DNA from 4 places in the Streptomyces sp. NPDC001709 genome. Region 3 is predicted to be linked to each of the others. Evidence: riboswitches for the same ligand, from Rfam matches in the RefSeq annotation. Region 3 holds a riboswitch; each other region holds the start of a gene.
The links. Region 3 has a riboswitch for cyclic di-AMP ahead of ACWC0C_RS31680 (NlpC/P60 family protein). Riboswitches for the same ligand answer to the same signal wherever they lie in the genome.

Region 1 (4,733 bases), on a different contig from region 3:
ACCCGCAGGGCCACCCCTACCACCACACGCCGATCGGCTCGATGGCGGACCTGGACGCGGCCACCCTGGAGGACGCCCGCCAGTTCTTCCGCACCTACTACGCGCCGAACAACGCGGTACTCTCCGTGGTCGGCGACATCGACCCCCGGCAGACGCTCGCCTGGATCGAGAAGTACTTCGGGTCGATCCCGTCCCACGACGGCAAGCCCGCGCCCCGCGACGGCACCCTGCCGGACGTCATCGGCGAGCAGAAGCGCGAGGTCGTCGTCGAGGAGGTCCCGGCGCGCGCCCTGATGGCCGCCTACCGGCTGCCGCACGACGGCACGCGCGCGTGCGACGCCGCCGACCTGGCCCTGACCATCCTCGGCGGCGGCGAGTCCTCCCGCCTGTACAACCGGCTGGTGCGCCGCGACCGTACGGCCGTCGCGGCCGGCTTCGGACTGCTGCGCCTGGCCGGCGCGCCCTCGATGGGCTGGCTGGACGTGAAGACCTCCGGTGACGTCGAGGTGCCGGTCATCGAGACCGCCATCGACGAGGAGCTGGCCCGGTTCGCCGAGGGGGGCCCCACGCCCGAGGAAATGGAGCGCGCCCAGGCCCAGTTGGAGCGCGAGTGGCTGGACCGGCTGGGCACGGTCGCCGGCCGCGCCGACGAACTGTGCCGGTACGCCGTCCTGTTCGGCGACCCGCAGCTGGCCCTCACCGCCGTGAAGCGCGTCCTGGAGGTGACCCCGGAGGAGGTCCGGGAGGTCGCCCAGGCCCGCCTGCGCCCCGACAACCGCGCGGTGCTGGTCTACGAACCGAAGTCCCCGGAGAAGGCCCCGGACGCCGACGTGCCCGAGGACCCGGAGCAGGAAGCGACCGTAGAGGCCGGCAACGAGAACGAGGAGACGGCCAAGTGACCGAGCTCGCCACCATGGACTTCCACCCCCAGCCGCAGCCCGGCGAGGCCAAGCCGTGGGCGTTCCCGGCCCCCGAGCGGGGCACACTCGACAACGGCCTGACCGTGCTGCGCTGCCACCGCCCCGGCCAGCAGGTCGTCGCCGTCGAGGTGCTGCTGGACGCCCCCCTGGACGCCGAGCCGGCCGGCCTGGACGGCGTCGCCACGATCATGGCGCGGGCCTTCTCCGAGGGCACCGACAAGCACTCCGCCGAGGAGTTCGCCGCCGAGCTGGAGCGCGCGGGCGCCACGCTGGACGCGCACGCCGACCACCCGGGCGTCCGGATCAGCCTGGAGGTCCCGGCCTCCCGCCTGGCCAAGGGCCTCGGCCTGCTCGCCGACGCGCTGCGCGCGCCCGCGTTCGCCGAGAGCGAGGTCGAGCGGCTGGTCCGCAACCGCCTGGACGAGATCCCGCACGAGTTGGCCAACCCCTCCCGCCGGGCCGCCAAGGAGCTCTCCAAGGAGCTGTTCCCCGCGGCCTCGCGCATGTCGCGCCCGCGCCAGGGCACCGAGGAGACGGTCGAGAAGATCGACGCCGCCGCCGTACGCGCCTTCTACGACCGCCACGTCCGGCCCGCGACGGGCACCGCGGTCGTGGTCGGCGACCTCACCGGGATCGACCTGGACGCGCTGCTCGGCGACACCCTGGGCGCCTGGACCGGCACCCCGGGCCAGCCGCGGCCCGTGCCGCCGGTGACCGCCGACGACAGCGGCCGCGTGGTCATCGTGGACCGGCCCGGCGCCGTCCAGACGCAGCTGCTCATCGGCCGCGTCGGCCCCGACCGGCACGACCGCGTGTGGCCCGCGCAGGTGCTCGGCACCTACTGCCTCGGCGGCACCCTCACCTCGCGCCTGGACCGCGTCCTGCGCGAGGAGAAGGGCTACACCTACGGTGTGCGCTCCTTCGGCCAGGTCCTCAGGTCCGCCCCGGACGGCACGGGCGCGTCGATGCTCGCCATCAGCGGCTCCGTGGACACCCCCAACACCGGCCCCGCGCTGGACGACCTGTGGAAGGTGCTGCGCACCCTCGCGGCGGAGGGTCTGACCGACGCCGAGCGGGACGTGGCCGTGCAGAACCTCGTCGGGGTGGCGCCGCTGAAGTACGAGACCGCGGCGGCCGTCGCGAGCACGCTGGCCGACCAGGTCGAACAGCACCTGCCCGACGACTTCCAGGCGACGCTCTATCAGCAGCTGGCCGCGACGGGCACGGTGGAGGCCACGGCGGCCGTCGTGAACGCCTTCCCGGTGGACCGCCTGGTGACCGTCCTGGTCGGTGACGCCTCCCAGATCAAGGCGCCGGTCGAGGCGCTCGGCATCGGCGAAGTCACCGTCGTGGCGGCCGAGTAGCGGGAGCCGTCGTAGCGGCCGGGTGCGCCCGGGCGGCCGCACACGCGCGTGGGGCCCTGACGACCTACAGGCCGTCAGGGCCCCACGCTGTTCCACTCCCTTCCTCAGATGCCCGATTTGAGGGGGAGGTTGCCTGTCTGCCCTGTGGGATGCACTACAAAAGCCCGGATCCGTTTGGGATTCGAAAGCCGGCTTCCGTAGCGTCGTCCGGGCTGTTCGTCAGTAGGCAGTGCGCCGCACCCGCGGCACCGGACAGCCATCGCCGAGTCCCCGTACGGCGCGAGCCAGGGGAGCCGGGGACCCACCGTCCCTGGGGTGAATCGGACGCCCGCGCGCGAGCGAGGGGGTCCGTAGGAGACCTTCCTGCTCCGAACCCGTCAGCTAACCCGGTAGGCGAGAGGGAAGGAAAGGACCAGCCACTTCATGGCGTTCATGTGCGCCACCGGGAAGCACCGCAAGCCCGGCCGGGTCAAGCGCACCACCGCTCAGGCGGCCGGCGTCGCGGCTCTCGCCACCACCGGTGTCATCGGCACCCTCGCGGCGTCCCCCGCGTCCGCCGCCCAGAACTCCGTCGAGCAGACCGGCCTCACCCCGGTGATCACCGTCGGCGACGACATCGGCGAGCAGATCGACGCGCAGGCCGCCGAGCAGAAGCAGGCCGCGGAGCGGAAGGCGGCCGAGGAGGCCGCGGCCAAGGCGGCGGTGGAGAAGGCCAAGCAGGAGCGCGAGGCCAAGGCCCGCGCCGCCCGTGCGGCCGAGCGTGAGCGCCTGAACGCGTTCGTCGCCCCGATAGCCGACTCCTACGTGTCCACGGGCTACAAGGCCAGCAGTTCCCTGTGGTCCTCCGGCTCGCACACCGGCATCGACTTCCATGCGGCCAGCGGCACGTCCGTCCACACGGTCGGCTCCGGCACCGTCGTCTCCACCGGCTGGGGCGGCGCGTACGGCAACCAGATCGTGATCCGGATGGCCGACGGCATGTACACCCAGTACGGCCACCTGTCGTCCATCGGCGTCTCGGTCGGCCAGCAGGTCATCCCGGGCCAGCAGATCGGCCTGTCCGGCGCGACCGGCAACGTCACCGGCCCGCACCTGCACTTCGAGGCCCGTACGACCCCCGACTACGGCTCGGACGTCGACCCCGTCGCCTATCTCCGCAAGCACGGTGTGAACGTCTGACCGGACGCCCGTTCGGCATCCATGGCCCCGGCTCACCGAGCCGGGGCTTTCGTCGTTTTCCGCGCCGTCCACCGGACCCGCTGACCAAAAAATATCCATGGATTCCGACCCGCCGTCGGAAATTCCGGCTCATTGGAATAGAGTCACGGAACACGCGTCCATCGTCGACGTTTCACGGGGATTAAGGCGGAGGTCGGTCATGCGTATTCCGGCGCATTCGGTGTGTACGGCGATCCGGGACGACATCGTCGCCGGTGTCTACGAGCGCGGCGGCCGCCTCACCGAGGAAGTCCTGGCCCGCCGCTACGGCGTCTCGCGTGTCCCCGTCCGCGAGGCCCTGCGCACCCTGGAGGCCGAGGGCTTCGTGGTGACCCGCCGGCACGCGGGCGCGTGCGTGGCCGAACCGAGCGAGCAGGAGGCCGCCGACCTGCTGGAGATGCGCATGCTCCTGGAGCCGCTCGGGGCCGCCCGGGCCGCCCAGCGGCGCACGGAGGCGCACCTGAAGGTGCTGCGCGGTCTGGTGAGGCTGGGCCAGGAGCGGGCCAAGCGGGGTAACAGCGAGGATCTGCGCTCGCTGGGCAGCTGGTTCCACGAGACGCTCGCCCAGGCCTCCGGCAGCCCCTCGCTGACCGCGATGCTCACCCAGCTGCGGCACAAGATCGCCTGGATGTACGCGGTGGAGACGCTGCCGAGCCCGGTGGAGTACTGGGCGGAGCACGGCGCCATCGTGGACGCGGTGGCGCGTGGCGACGGCGAGCGCGCGCGGGCGGTCACGGCGCTGCACACCGAGCGTGCGACGGCCGCCCACCGGCTGCGTTTTTCCGGGGCCACCGAGCGTGTGAGAACTTCGCAACACGCCGTAAACATGTCGGGCCTCCGGCATTAACAACGGCGCCGTATACAAAGAAGAGAGGTATTCGGCTGCGGTGTATTTCCGCTGCCCTAATTCCCGTGTGTGCGCAAATGGGCCGGGAAAGAGCGGAGCCGCGCCGCCCGAAAAGGGCGACGCGGCTCCGGTGTATCAGCGCGCCGGCGGTCAGACCGTCTCGGGCAGTTCCTCGAGGCCCTCGGAGACCAGCTTGGCCAGACGGTCCAGGGCGGCGTCCGCGCCCTCGGCGTCGCAGGCCAGAACGATTTCCTCGCCACCCTGGGCGCCCAAGCCCAGGACGGCCAGCATGGAGGCCGCGTTGACGGGGGTGCCGTCAGCCTTGGCGATCGTCACCGGGACGCCTGTGGCCGTGGCGGCTCGGACGAAGATGGAGGCGGGGCG
Region 2 (4,733 bases), on a different contig from region 3:
GGAGTACCCCGTCGAGGGCGGCCCCCGCTTCGCCCGCCCCGCCCTGTCCGTGCGCACCGACGAGCGCCGCGGCACGGAGTGGAGCTTCGGGGCGTACGAGACGGAGGGCGACGAGCTGCGCCTGCGCTTCGACGACGACGGCCTTGCCGTCACCCTGCACTACCGGATGCGCGGTGACGTCGTCGAGCGCTGGGTCACCGTGGCGAACGGCTCCCACGCGCGCGTGGAGCTGCTGCGGGCCGACGCGGCCACCTGGACCCTGCCCGACCGCGACGGCTGGCGGCTGTCCCAGCTGCACGGCCGCTGGGCCGCCGAGTCCCGCCTGACCGCCGCCCCGCTCACCTACGGCGAGAAGGTCATCGGCAGCCGCCGCGGCCACACCGGCCACCAGCACCTGCCCTGGGTGGCCCTCGACACCGACGCCACCGAGGAGCGCGGCGAGGTCTACGGCTGCGCGCTCGGCTGGTCCGGCTCCTGGCGCATCGCGGTCGCCCAACTCCCGGACGCACGCGTGCAGATCACCGGCGGCGCCGGCTACGACGACTCGGGCCTGCTGCTCCTCCAGCCGGGGGAGTCGTACACCACCCCGGTCTTCGCGGGCCTGTGGAGCGACGGCGGCTTCGGCGGCGCGAGCCGCGCCTGGCACGCCTACCAGCGCGCGTACGTCATCCCGGACGCCGAGCGGGACCGGCCGGTGCTCTTCAACTCCTGGGAGGCGACGAACTTCGACATCTCCGAGGACCAGCAGCTCGCGCTCGCCCGCCGGGCCGCCGGGATCGGGGTCGAGCTGTTCGTGGTGGACGACGGCTGGTTCGGCGCCCGCACCAGCGACCGCGCCGGGCTCGGCGACTGGACCCCGAACCCCGGCCGCTTCCCGCAGGGGCTCAAGCCCCTCGCCGACCAGGTGCACGGCCTGGGGATGCGGTTCGGCATCTGGGTCGAGCCCGAGATGGTCAACCCGGACAGCGACCTGTACCGCGCGCACCCCGACTGGGTGCAGTACCAACCAGGACGGAAGCGGACGGAACTGCGCAATCAGCTCGTCCTCAACCTCGCCCGCGAGGACGTCCAGGAGTACCTCTGGGAGCAGCTGGACACCCTGCTCTCCAGCGCCCCGATCGACTATGTGAAGTGGGACTTCAACCGCTGCTTCACCGACGCCGGCTGGCCCGGTGAGCCATATCCGCAGCGCCTGTGGGTGGACCACGTCCGCGCCCTGTACGCCCTGCTGGACCGGCTCCGCGCGGCTCACCCGGGGGTCGCCTTCGAGTCCTGCTCGGGCGGTGGCGGCCGGATCGACCTGGGTGTGCTCGGTCGCACCGACCAGGTGTGGACCTCCGACAACACCGACCCGCTGGACCGGCTCGCCATCCAGCACGGCTTCAGCCAGATCCACCCGGCCCGGGTCATGGCCGCCTGGGTCACGGACAGCCCGAACACCCAGCTCAACGGCCGGGTCAGCACCCTGCGGTTCCGTTTCGTCAGCGCCATGGCGGGGGTCCTCGGGGTCGGTGGCGACCTCACCGAGTGGACCGGTGAGGAGCTGGCCGAGGCCCGGCAGTGGGTCGAGCTCTACAAAGAGATCCGGACCGTCGTCCAGCACGGCGAGCTGTACCGGCTGCGGCCCCCGGCCGGCGGCCTCAGCGCGGTCCAGTACGTCCGCGGGGAGGAGGCGGTGGTCCTGGCCTGGCTCCAGGCGCAGAGCCACGGCGAGCCGGTCCCGGCGCTGCGTCTGCGCGGACTCGACCCGACGGCATCGTACGAATGCCGCGAAACGGGTGAAGTTCATCGGGGTGCCGTCCTGTTGCACCACGGTCTGCGCACCGGACTCAAGGGCGACCTTGATGCGATGGTTCTCCGGCTGCGCCGCATCTGAGCTTTCTGCCCGAATTGGCGCCTTCGTTGCAACTCGCTGTGGAATGAGGGGTCGTGGTGGAAGAGCGGGTGAGGAGCGTCATATTCATGACCGTGCGTCGCGCGTCATGTTCACGTAATTTTCATGCTGAAAAGGGGAATTGAAAGGTGTCGGCGGGCGGGAATTCACGGAGGGTGATCGTGAATTCCCGCATTCGATCTTCGGGAATCGGAACGGCGGGAACCGGCCGCTTGTTTCCGTGCGTCTTGCTCGCTTACGTTCCCCACCAATCCGGACGGAACGCCGAGTCCTGCCGCCGCCCGGAGTCCCACACTTGACCCGCGTTCGGCAGGAGCGGGGGACCCACCAGGTACGACTGCCTGTCCGGTCTCCGCGACAGGCTAGGGGTGAAGTCGCCACGGCGGCCGGGCCGCTCCAGCCCGAACCCGACAGCTGACCTCGCAGGCGTCGGAGAGGAAATGCGCCATGCCCGCGAAGGGTAAGCACCGACGTCCCAAGCCCCCGCGTTTCTCCCGCTCGATCGCCGTCGCCGGAACCGGTGGCGCCGCCCTGGCCCTCCCCCTCATCGGAACCACCGGAGCCCACGCCGCCACCGGCACGCAGCCCCTTTCCGTAAAAGCCGCGCAGTCCCCTCAGTCACCGGTGAAGAAGGCGGCCGCGCAGGCGAATCCGGGTGTGCACACCTACACGGTGAAGTCCGGCGACTGCCTTTCGGTGATCGCCGACGAACAGCACGTCTCCGGCGGCTGGCACCGCCTCTACGACGACAACCGGCGGGCCGTCGGCGACGACCCGTCGCTCATCCACCCGGGCCTGAAGCTCGCGCTCGACCGGCAGTCGGCGCACACCCACGGCGAGTCCGCGGCCCCGAGCCGGCCGTCGGCCGAGTCGCACTCCTCGGCGTCCCAGGCGGCACCGGCACCCCAGTCCTCCGGTGCCACCACGACCACCACCGGCTTCACCCTCCCGGTGACCGGCGCCGTCGTCGGCACCGGCTACCACGTGGCCGGCAGCATGTGGTCCAGCGGCTACCACACCGGCGTCGACTTCGTCGTACCGACCGGCACCACGGTGAAGTCCGTCGCCGCGGGCACGGTCGTCTCCGCCGGCTGGGGCGGCGCGTACGGCAACCAGGTCGTCATCAGGCTGAACGACGGCTACTACGCGCAGTACGCCCACCTCTCGCAGCTCTCCGTCTCGGCCGGGCAGACCGTGACCGAGGGCCAGCAGATCGGCCTGTCCGGCGCGACCGGCAACGTCACCGGCCCGCACCTGCACTTCGAGATCCGCACCACGCCGAACTACGGCTCGGACGTCGACCCCGTCGGCTACCTCCGCCGGCATGGCGTCCCCGTCGGCTGAGTCACACCGTCAACCCGTCCGGGATCAGCCCTATTCCTGGATTGGCAAATTATTTAAGGGTGTCTCATCTCACCGTTCGTCAACCCCTCCTTACGGTCGCGTAGGTCACATCGGAAGGGGAATCATGGTCCGACGTGGCAGACGATTCGAAGAATGACAACAGATCAGTGATCGGGTCGTACGTGGCGGTGGGGGACAGCTTCACCGAGGGCGTCGGCGACCCCGGGCCCGACGGGGCGTTCGTCGGTTGGGCCGACCGGTTCGCGGTACTGCTCGCCGACCGGCGGCCCGAAGGCGACTTCAAGTACACCAATCTCGCGGTCCGCGGGAAGCTGCTCGACCAGATCGTGCAGGACCAGCTCCCGCAGGCCGTCGAACTGGCCCCGGACCTCGTCTCCTTCTGCGCGGGCGGCAACGACATCATCCGGCCCGGCACCGACCCGGACGAGGTGGCCGAGCGCTTCGAGCGGGCCGTGGCCCGGCTGGCCGAAGCCGCGGGCACGGTGCTGGTGACGACCGGCTTCGACACCCGGGGCGTCCCGGTGCTCAAGCACCTGCGGGGCAAGATCGCCACGTACAACGGCCATGTCCGCGCCATCGCGGACCGGTACGGCTGTCCCGTGCTCGACCTGTGGTCCCTGAAGTCCGTGCAGGACCGCAGGGCCTGGGACAGCGACCGGCTCCACCTCTCGCCCGAGGGGCACACGCGCGTGGCGCTGCGCGCCGGCCAGGCCCTCGGCCTGCCGATCCCGGCCGACCCCGAGCAGCCGTGGCCGCCGCTGCCGCCCCGGGGCACCCTGGACATCCGGCGCGACGACGTCCACTGGGCCCGTGAGTACCTCGTCCCGTGGATCGGCCGCCGCCTGCGCGGCGAGTCCTCCGGCGACCACGTCACGGCGAAGGGCACCCTGTCGCCCGACGACATCAAGATGCGGATCGCCTCGGTGGCCTGACCCCCACCGACGTGCCTCGCACCGTGCGGCCTGCGGTGCGGGGCGCGGTTGTCCGGGGCGGGGCGCCTTGGCCTGGGATGCGGTGCGGGCGGTGGCTCGTCACCGTGGCGCCGGGCCCGCCGGCGCAGCCCGGACAGGCCCTGGGCCCTGTCGTTTGGATCATCCCGGCGTCGCGGGGTCTGGCACGCACATCTGCGGCGTTGTCGTCGGTTGCCAACTCCCCCACGCTCGGCTTCTCCCCCACGCTCGGCTTCGCTCGCGCGGGGGGACCCCCATCGCGGGGGGACCCCCATCGCGTTGGCGCCCTCCTCCGCCTTGCAGCTGCACGCACCAGACCCCGCTCGGGTCGGTTGGAAGGCGCCGTGACCTACAGCCGGCCTGATCCAAACGACAGGCCCTAGCGCTCGGTCAACGCACTGCGCTCCAGGCCCAGTTCGCGGGCCAGCGCGTCGTCGGCCCACTCCTGCGCGCGCGCCCGTGGCACCGCTCCCGGGTACGACGTCAGCTGCACCGCCAGCCCGTCCAGCAGCGCGGTCAGCCGC
Region 3 (4,733 bases):
TCCTCCATGCCGGTCAGGAACACGACCGGGAACTCCAGGCCCTTGGCGGTGTGCAGGGTCATCAGTGTGATGACGCCGGAGCCTTCCTCGTCCTCGTCGGGGATCTGGTCGGAGTCGGCGACGAGGGCGACCTGCTCCAGGAAGTCGGCGAGGGTACCCTGCTCGCCTTCGCCACGCTCCTGCTCGAACTCCAGGGCCACGGCCGCGAGTTCCTGGAGGTTCTCGATGCGGGTCTCGTCCTGCGGGTCGGTGGAGGCCTGCAACTCGGCCAGATAGCCGGTGCGTTCGAGCACCGCCTCCAGGACGGTCGCCGCTCCCGCGCCGGACTCGACGATCGTGCGCAGGTCCTCCATCAGCGTGTTGAACCGCTTGACCGCGTTGGTGGAGCGCGCGGCCATGCCGTAGGCCTCGTCCACGCGCTTGAGCGCCTGCGGGAAGCTGATCTTCTCGCGCTGGGCGAGGGCGTCGATCATCGCCTCCGCGCGCTCGCCGATGCCCCGCTTGGGCACGTTGAGGATGCGGCGCAGCGGCACCGAGTCCTCGGGGTTGGCGAGGACGCGCAGGTAGGCCAGGACGTCCCGGACCTCCTTGCGCTCGTAGAAGCGGACACCGCCGACGACCTTGTAGGGCAGGCCGACGCGGATGAAGATCTCCTCGAAGACACGGGACTGGGCGTTGGTCCGGTAGAAGACCGCGACATCGCCGGCCTTGGCCTCGCCCGCGTCGGTGAGACGGTCTATCTCGTCGGCGACGAACTGCGCCTCGTCGTGCTCGGTGTCGGCGACATAGCCGGTGATCTGCGCGCCCGCGCCCGCGTTGGTCCACAGGTTCTTGGGGCGGCGGGACTCGTTGCGCTCGATGACCGCGTTGGCGGCGGACAGGATCGTCTGCGTGGAGCGGTAGTTCTGCTCCAGCAGGATCGTCGTCGCGTTCGGGTAGTCCTCCTCGAACTGGAGGATGTTGCGGATCGTCGCGCCGCGGAAGGCGTAGATCGACTGGTCCGCGTCACCCACCACGCACAGTTCGGCGGGCAGGAGGTCGTCCGCGCCGGGCGGTACGTCGGCGTCCTTGGCGGCACGCTCGCCGGTGCCGACGAGTTCCCGTACGAGCGCGTACTGGGCGTGGTTGGTGTCCTGGTACTCGTCGACGAGGACGTGGCGGAAGCGGCGGCGGTAGTGCTCGGCGACGTCCGGGAAGGCGCGCAGGAGGTTGACCGTCGTCATGATCAGGTCGTCGAAGTCGAGGGCGTTCGCCTCGCGCAGCCGCGACTGGTAGAGGGCGTAGGCCTGGGCGAGGGTCTTCTCGAAGCCGTCCGTGGCCTGGGCGGCGAAGTCCTCCTCGTCGATCAGCTCGTTCTTCAGGTTGCTGATCTTGGCGCTGAACGACTTCGGCGGGAAGCGCTTGGGGTCGAGGTCCAGATCGCGGCAGACCAGGGCCATCAGGCGCTTGCTGTCGGCGGCGTCGTAGATCGAGAACGAGGAAGTGAAGCCGAGCTTCTTGCTCTCCCGGCGCAGGATGCGTACGCACGCGCTGTGGAAGGTCATCACCCACATCGCGTTCGCGCGCGGGCCGACGAGCTGCTCGACGCGCTCCTTCATCTCGCCCGCGGCCTTGTTGGTGAAGGTGATCGCGAGGATCTGGCCCGGGTGCACATTCCGCTCGGCGAGCAGGTGCGCGATGCGGTGGGTGAGCACGCGGGTCTTGCCGGAGCCGGCGCCGGCGACGATGAGCAGCGGGGAGCCGGCGTGCACGACCGCGGCGCGCTGGTTGTCGTTCAGCCCCTCCAGCAGTGCCGCCGAGTCGAGCGCGGGGCGGGACGCGCCGTCGCGGTAGTAGGCGTCCGGGTCCGGCGGCAGGTCGAACTTCCCGCCGAACAGATCGTCCGGAACCGGCTCCGGAGCGTGATCGTCCTCGGGCGGAGGCGGGTGCTCCTCCTCGTGCCCGCGAGGGGTCTGGAGGTCCGCCAGGAAGCTGTCGTCAAAGAGGCTGCTCATCGCTCTCCGAGTCTAGGGCGCCCCACCGACAACCGGTCGCCGTCCCGGGAAGATGGCCGCCGCGGGCGGCGCGGGAATGCCCTTACGCTGCGGAATCGTCCGATGACGGGAACGTGTTCCCGAGCTCAGATCACAAAAATGTATCGGACATATCACGCACCAACCTTCACACTAGTCACACGAGTTGGCTAGGTTGCCGTCAGGCCGCGTGCGCGGCCTCCGCCGAGTCCGGTGTACCCCTCGTGGTGCCCGGAGCCGGGGACCCACCGATCCTGGGGTGAATCGGCCGACTCCCGCCCGGGACGACGCCGTAGGGCAACCCTTCCGAACCGCCGCCCGAACCCGACAGCTAACCCGGTAGGCGGCCCACTGGAAGGAGCGCCTCCCTTGGCGTCGCACCGCAAGCCGCGCCCCGGCGGGACCATCGGGGCGGGCTTCCGCACCCCCGCCCTCGCCACCGCCGCCCTCACCTCCATGGCCGTGTTCTCGCAGAGCGCCGAGGCCGCCCCGGGAACCGATCACACCAAGCCGAGCCTGGAGGAGGTCGAGAAGAAGGTCGACGACCTCTACCGCCAGGCGGAGTCGGCGACCGACAAGTACAACGCGGCCAAAGAGCGCACCGGCAAACAGCGCGGGCGCGTCGACGCCCTGCGCAACGAGGTCGCCCGGCGCACCGAACGCCTCAACAAGGCCCGCGAGGAACTGGGTTCCTTCGCTGCGGCCCAGTACCGCACCGGCGCCTCCGCTCCCGACACGGCCACCTTCCTGCTGGCGAACGACCCGCAGGACTACTTCGACCAGACCCAGCTGATGAGCCGGCTGACGTCGCGGGAGAAGAGCGCGGTCGACGACTACATCGGTGAGCAGGCCACGACCATGAAGAAGCGGCGGGAGGCCGCCGAGAGCCTGCAGACGCTGACCGACTCGCAGCACGACCTGCAGAGCGCCAAGGCCACCGTCCAGAAGAAGCTGGCCTCCGCGCGCGACCTGCTGTCGCAGCTGACGGCCCAGGAGAAGGCTCGGCTGGCCGCCATCGAGCGGGAGAAGCAGCAGGAGGCGGCGCGCAAGGCGGCCGAGCTGGCGAAGCAGCAGGCTCAGCAGCAGGCCGACTCGTCGTCCTCGTCCTCGTCGTCCTCCTCGTCCTCGGGGTCCTCGGGATCCGGGTCCGGTTCGACGGGCTCCGGCTCGACCGGCTCCACGACGTCCGGCTCCGGCTCGTACGACACGAAGGCCGAGAAGGCGATCGCCTTCGCCCGCGCGCAGATCGGCAAGCCGTATGTGTGGGGCGCCACCGGGCCGGACTCCTACGACTGCTCGGGCCTCACCCAGGCCGCCTGGAGGGCTGCCGGCGTCACGCTGCCGCGCACCACGTACGACCAGGTCGACGCGGGCACCACGGTCTCCCTGGCCAATGCGCGGCCGGGCGACCTGGTCTTCTTCTACGACGACATCAGCCATGTCGGCATCTACATAGGCAACGGCATGATGATCCACGCCCCGAAGCCGGGCGCGTACGTCCGCGAGGAGTCGATCTACTACGGCGGAGAGTCGATCATCCACAGCGTGGTCCGACCGGGCTGACCACCGGGTTTCGCGCGCCACCGTTTTCGCGCCCCACGCGCGCGTACCTGCGTTTTCGCGGTCCGCCGTTTTCGCGCTCCACGCGCGCGTGCCCTTCCCGGGCCGGGGCCCTGTGGTTCCCTGGCATCGGGCGCATGCCCGGCATCTCAGGTCTGCGTGCGCGGTGGGCGACGGTGTTCCCGATGGGGATGACGGCGGCGGCGACGCTGTCGGTCGCGAGCGCCGTCGGCGTTGCGTGGCTCAGCCGGGCGGGACGGGTGCTGCTGTGGGCAGCGGTGGCGGTGTGGCTCGTGGTCGCCGCCGACGCGGTGCTCGCGGCCCGCACCGGCGTCAGGGACGGATGAGCGTCAGGTCCACAGCACGGCGATGAAGATGTTCGCCATGGTCAGCAGGCCGACCAGCCCGAACGCGCCCTTGTCGATCTTCTCCTCGTCGCGCTTCACATAGACCAGGCCGAGGATCACGATCAGCAGCGCCAGCTTGACGCCGATCTTGATGGTGTTCACGTGGTGGTCGTCGGCCTGGTTGAGACCGATCAGGGCCACGCCGGTGACCAGCATGGTCAGCGCGCCGTGCAGCATCCCGGGCACGAACCGGGCCGTGCCCTGGCCCATCGCCTTCATCTGGGTGAGGAAACCGCCGAGCAGCGCGGCGATGCCGATGATGTGCAGGCCGACGAAGAGATGGATGAGTACGTCCATGGGGCCGGAGCCTAACGAGGAGGTATGGACCGCCCGTCACCGGGCCCGGCCGCAGTACTCGACGATCACGCGCGGGTGATCTTGCATATATGCGCTCCATAGCACCCCGCACCCGCCTTCCGTCCCGCTTTCCGCGCTTCGGTCACCACGCTGCGTGAAGGCGACGACTCCAGAACGGCGGTGTGGTCACATACGGTCACATTCCAGTCTGTCGGAGCCAGTTCCGTACAGCGCGTTACCTGCTTGTCACAGTCGGGCCTAGCGTCCTCCCCCAGGTGACCGGCTTCCCACCGCCGCCCGGGCCAGGGCGGCTGTCGGTCACCACCGCCGAGAAGGTCCGGCGGTGGCCTGTTTCCCCTGTGCGGGCCGCCGCCGGACGCACGGCTCTCGGTCGTACGACTCGTACGGAAGGACGTGACGGTCCAGGTGGCAGCGCACCGCAAGCCCCGGCAACGCT
Region 4 (4,733 bases), on a different contig from region 3:
CCCGAGCGTCCGCCCGTCATGTCCTGCCCGAGTTCACCGAGCGCACCAGCAGCGGCGCACGCACGCTCGATCCCTACGGCAAGCTCTTCGAGGACCGGATCGTCTTCCTCGGCACCCCGCTGGACGACGCCGCCGCGAACGACGTGATGGCCCAGTTCATGTACCTCGAACACGCGGCCCCGGAGCGGGACATCACTCTGTACGTCAACTCGCCGGGCGGTTCGTTCAGCGCGCTCACGGCCGTCTACGACACGATGCGCTACGTCAGTTGCGACGTGGCCACCTACTGCCTGGGCCAGGCCGCGTCCCAGGCCGCGCTGCTGATCGCGGCCGGCACACCGGGCAAGCGGTTCGCCCTGCCCGGCGCGCGCATCGTGATCGCGCAACCCCAGCTGCCCGAGCCGGTGCGGGGCCAGCCCAGCGATCTGCTCATCCATGCCGAGGAGTTGACCCGGGTCCGCGCGGTGACGGAGGAGATGCTCGTGCAGCACACCGGGCGCACGGCCGAGCAGGTACACCGCGACCTGGAACGGGACTTGGTCCTGGACGCCTCCGCGGCCGTGGCCTACGGTCTGGTGGACGGCATCGTGCCCAGCCGCCGGAGCATGCCCGGCGCACCGGACGCGAAGTGAGCCGCCGATGCTGCCGGAACTGCCGCCGCTGCCCGCGCTGACCCGCGCCGAAGGTGATCTGATCGACCGTTATCTGGAGGCGGTCGACCTGCTGGGCCGCGTCAATCCCGCGCACGGCGGGGACACTTATCGCGGGCTGCGCGCGGCCCAGGGCCTGGTGCGCAAGGCCGCAGAACTGCGGGACGCCCTCGCGTTGATGCACCAGCGGGGCGAGACGGAGCTGCACGGGGACACGCTGGCACGGGCCTTGCGGGTGCTGGACGGTGAACGCCGGACCGCGCGCGTCGCGCTCCCGCCCGACGGCGTCGGCTGATCCGGGCGCCGGACCAGCCGGACCGGACCCGGGTGTCGACACACGCCGTCCAGACCGGACTTGCAACGACCCGAACGGCGTACCCCCGACCGATGGACATCCGGATCGCTCTCCGGGCCTCCCGACTTGCGCATCGCGCGGGTCCGAGGCTCGGAAGGAAGGGGCTCCGCCCCAGGTCGGAGGCTACGACCGGGACCTGACGGCGCGTCGAACACAGCGTCGTCCACTCGAATGGGTGAGTGGTGAGTAACGCCACAAATCCCCGGTTCCATTGTGATTTTCAGACAGTCATGCGTGAAGATCCCTGTCTGACGACAAGCCCCCGCCACCGCGGCGGGGCGGTCCGGGCGGACGCCGAGTCCTGCCGCCGCCCGGACACCGGTCGACAGGAGTGGATCGGCAGGAGTGGAGGACCCAGGCAAGACGGGTCGCCGGAACGGATGTTCGTCTGCTCGCCACAGACGGCCGGAGGTTCCGAGCAGCCCTTGGGGTGAAGCCGCGGCAACGCGGCCGGGCAACTTCGCCAGCCCGAATCCGACAGGTCATCCTTCACAGGCGGCTGACGAAGGGTTGCGCATGACTGCGCTCAATCGTGTCCCGTCGCTCATGGCCCGGGCCGGCACGGCCTCGGCCCTCACCCTCGCCGCCGTCGGCGGCTCGATCGCGGTGCCCGGTCTCGCCACCGATGCCTCGGCGGCGAGCCTCGCGACCAAAGCACTGCAGGTCGCGGCCTCCAAGAAGGGGGCTCCGTACCAGTACGGGGCCACCGGGCCGCGCAGGTTCGACTGCTCGGGGCTGACGCTGTACTCGTTCAAGAAGGCGGGCAAGACCCTGCCGCGTACGGCCGCCCAGCAGTACAACAAGACGCACCACATCTCCGCCGGTAGCCGCAAGGCCGGTGACCTGGTGTTCTTCCACTCGGGTTCGTACGTCTACCACGTCGGCATCTACGCGGGCCACAACAAGATCTGGCACGCGCCGAGGACCGGGGACGTGGTGCGGCTCCAGAAGATCTGGACGAACAGCGTCTGGTACGGCCGGGTCAGCTGAACCGGCCTCCTACGGCGGGTTCGGCCGCCCCGCCCTCCTACGGCGGGCCTGACCCGACCCGCTACGGCGGGGCCGGCCGACCCCGTCCGCTACGGCGGGTTCGGGCGACCCGAGTCGCTATGGGGGTGCGGTTGACTGGGCCCGCTACGGCGGGTCCGGCCACCCGATCCGCTACGGCGGCTGCGGCTGGCTGGGCCCGCTACGGCAGGGCCGGCTGACCCGTCGTCAGGGCAGGAGCGGCTCCAGCAACAGAGCCGCTCCCGGTACCGTCAGCGCCACCCCGGTGCCCGCCTGGAGTCCACGGGCGGGCCGGGGTCGGCGCAACCACCGGCCCAGCCGGTCCACCAGTAGTGCCACCACCACCTGGAACCACACCAGTGCGCACACGGTCAGCGCGGGGCTCGTGGCAGGCACGAACTGCGGCAGCAGGCTCGGGAAGGTCAGCGACGCCTTCGGGTTGAGGACGTTGGTGCCGAAGCCCTGCCGGAGCGGGTGCGCGGCCGCCTCGCCCGCCGACTCCTCGGGTCCCGTACAGCGGCCACAGGGTGCGCACCCCGAGCTGCAGCACAGCAGCTGCAACGCCCGGAACAGCGCGGGCACCGCCACCAGCACGGTCCAGTTCGTCCGGCGTCTACCGGGCCCGGGCACCACCAGCACCTCGCCCACCACGAGCCGCCCCGATATCCCGTACCCATCACCACCCCCCGCTCGACGTCGCCCAGCCCCTAACCCCCACCTTCACCCGCACGCCCCAATCCGCTCCACGGCCCGCCCCAGCCGCACCCACCCATCGCCCCAGGACCCCGCGCAAACAGACAACCCGGAGAGGGATGCCGGCCCAGTACCCCGCCCCGCCCGGAGGGCTACGGTTCCTGTTGGCCCGCTGCCGGGACCGGCTCCGCCGGGGTGGTCCAGGGGAGTTCGATGGAGACCGTCTTGCCGCCCTCGCGGGTGGGGCGGACGCGGAGTTTGCCGCCGCACTCCGCGGTGAGCCAGCGGATGATGACCATGCCGCGGCCGTTGTCCTGCTGGACGGCGGCGGGCAGTCTCTTCGGGAAGCGCGGATGACTGTCCGTGACGCCGATGCGGAGGTGTTCGTCGCGGTCCAGGGCGATGTCAACCGTGAAGGTGGGTGACTGACCGAAGGTGTGCTGTACGGCGTTCGTGGCGAGTTCGGAGACGATGAGCCGCACGGTGTCGGCCGTCTCGGTGTCCGACGGCAGGCCCCACTCCGCGAGCGTACCCACGACATACGTGCGGGCCGCGGAGACCGAGGCGGGATCGCTCGGCAGAGTGACGGATGCTTCCAGATGGTCTGCCATGGCGACGTCGTCCCTTTCCCACGGGACCGCAGTCCGACACGGAGCGGATGGGTTCGAGTACGGTCCCGGACTGGTGCTTGCTCGTCAGACTGCCACCACCGGGCCGGTCACGGGGAGCGATCCACCAAGATATGCATATATCTGTCGCCCGAAGCGGTGAACTCTACGACGCGAGACCGTATTTGGGCGGCCCGGAAGGAGTAAGGAGGAGCCCATGCAGAACGGGCCGGCAGTGCGCCGCCGCAAACTGGGCGCCGAACTGCGCACGCTGCGTACCGGTGCTGGGCTCACGAGCGGCGAGGCGGCCCGGCTGGTGGGCTGGCACCAGTCGAAGGTGAGCCGTATCGAGACCGGTGCCAGCGGCGTGAAACCAGCCGATGTGCGATTACTGCTGGACGCCTACGGGGTCCAGGACGGGCACCTGCGCGAGTTGCTGCTGATGCTGGCGGGCTCCGAGGACCGAGGCGACCGGCACCACTGGTGGCACGCCTACCGCGGGGTCCTGCCCCCCACGTACCGGGACTTCATCAGCCTGGAGTCGCAGGCGAGCGCGATGCGCACCCTGGAGACCACGGTCGTACCCGGCCTGCTGCAGACGCCCGAGTACGCCCGCGCGGTGACCCGGGCGGCGGTGAAGGATCTGGACGACGAGCGCTTGGACACGCTGGTGGAGGTGCGGCTGGCCAGGCAGGACGTGCTCCGCACCGAACGGCCGCTGAGGCTGAGCGCGGTGCTGGACGAGGCCGTGCTGCGACGCGAGGTCGGTGGCCCCGGGGTGATGGCCCGGCAGCTGGAGCGGCTGGTGGAGGCGGCCCGGCTGCCCCAAGTCCGGCTCCAGGTACTGCCGTTCGGCACCGGAGCGCATGTCGGCCTCACCGGAGCTTTCGTAATCTTCTCATTTCCGAGCACTTCTGATCTGGATGTGGTGGTTCTAGACCAGTTGACGAGTAGCCTCTACCTGGAACGGAAAGAAGACCTCATGGCCTACTCCGAGGCCTTCGACACCCTTCAGTTCCACGCCCTTTCCCCCGAGGAATCGTTGGACTACATCGCCGGGATAGGTGACGGCGCGTAAGGAGGCACCATGACCGCACCGCCTCGGAACGTCCCTGCCAGTACCGACCTGCACGACGTGGACTGGCTGCGCAGCAGCTACAGCACGGGAGCCAACAACTGCGTGGAGACGGCCCGGCCGAGCTCCGGCCCCGGGGCCGGAGCGCTCGCCGTGCGCGACTCCAAGGCTCCGGACGGACCGGCGCTGCTCTTCTCCACCGAGAGCTGGACCGGGTTCATCACCGCCATCTGATCAAAAACGATCACAAGCCATCCATCCACGCGCAAAGCACGGCCGTGTCACGCCGACTCATGGTCGCGTTTCGCAGATGACCCGTACAGCGCGTTCGATCTCCGCCCCGG

Region 1: linked by a shared signal. The riboswitch ahead of ACWC0C_RS03580 (M23 family metallopeptidase) and the one ahead of ACWC0C_RS31680 (NlpC/P60 family protein) in region 3 are both predicted to bind cyclic di-AMP.
Region 2: linked by a shared signal. The riboswitch ahead of ACWC0C_RS06770 (M23 family metallopeptidase) and the one ahead of ACWC0C_RS31680 (NlpC/P60 family protein) in region 3 are both predicted to bind cyclic di-AMP.
Region 4: linked by a shared signal. The riboswitch ahead of ACWC0C_RS16630 (C40 family peptidase) and the one ahead of ACWC0C_RS31680 (NlpC/P60 family protein) in region 3 are both predicted to bind cyclic di-AMP.

What each region holds. Positions count from the first base shown of each region.
Region 1 is NZ_JBSFGB010000002.1:154,456-159,188, forward strand. Features, by position in the region: gene ACWC0C_RS03570 (M16 family metallopeptidase) at 1-899, shown strand, start outside; gene ACWC0C_RS03575 (M16 family metallopeptidase) at 896-2,284, shown strand; cyclic di-AMP (ydaO/yuaA leader) riboswitch at 2,535-2,695, shown strand; gene ACWC0C_RS03580 (M23 family metallopeptidase) at 2,708-3,463, shown strand; gene ACWC0C_RS03585 (GntR family transcriptional regulator) at 3,663-4,349, shown strand; gene ACWC0C_RS03590 (HPr family phosphocarrier protein) at 4,500-4,733, opposite strand, start outside.
Region 2 is NZ_JBSFGB010000003.1:365,386-370,118, reverse strand. Features, by position in the region: gene ACWC0C_RS06775 (alpha-galactosidase) at 1-1,876, shown strand, start outside; cyclic di-AMP (ydaO/yuaA leader) riboswitch at 2,186-2,338, shown strand; gene ACWC0C_RS06770 (M23 family metallopeptidase) at 2,342-3,238, shown strand; gene ACWC0C_RS06765 (SGNH/GDSL hydrolase family protein) at 3,406-4,191, shown strand; gene ACWC0C_RS06760 (TetR/AcrR family transcriptional regulator) at 4,589-4,733, opposite strand, start outside.
Region 3 is NZ_JBSFGB010000025.1:143,265-147,997, reverse strand. Features, by position in the region: gene pcrA (DNA helicase PcrA) at 1-1,994, opposite strand, end outside; cyclic di-AMP (ydaO/yuaA leader) riboswitch at 2,215-2,358, shown strand; gene ACWC0C_RS31680 (NlpC/P60 family protein) at 2,382-3,575, shown strand; gene ACWC0C_RS31675 (hypothetical protein) at 3,710-3,919, shown strand; gene ACWC0C_RS31670 (hypothetical protein) at 3,923-4,276, opposite strand; gene ACWC0C_RS31665 (NlpC/P60 family protein) at 4,703-4,733, shown strand, end outside.
Region 4 is NZ_JBSFGB010000009.1:155,784-160,516, reverse strand. Features, by position in the region: gene ACWC0C_RS16640 (ATP-dependent Clp protease proteolytic subunit) at 1-632, shown strand, start outside; gene ACWC0C_RS16635 (hypothetical protein) at 640-945, shown strand; cyclic di-AMP (ydaO/yuaA leader) riboswitch at 1,381-1,518, shown strand; gene ACWC0C_RS16630 (C40 family peptidase) at 1,522-1,995, shown strand; gene ACWC0C_RS16625 (LysE family translocator) at 2,221-2,664, opposite strand; gene ACWC0C_RS16620 (ATP-binding protein) at 2,859-3,317, opposite strand; gene ACWC0C_RS16615 (helix-turn-helix domain-containing protein) at 3,532-4,392, shown strand; gene ACWC0C_RS16610 (DUF397 domain-containing protein) at 4,402-4,623, shown strand; gene ACWC0C_RS16605 (8-amino-7-oxononanoate synthase) at 4,681-4,733, opposite strand, start outside.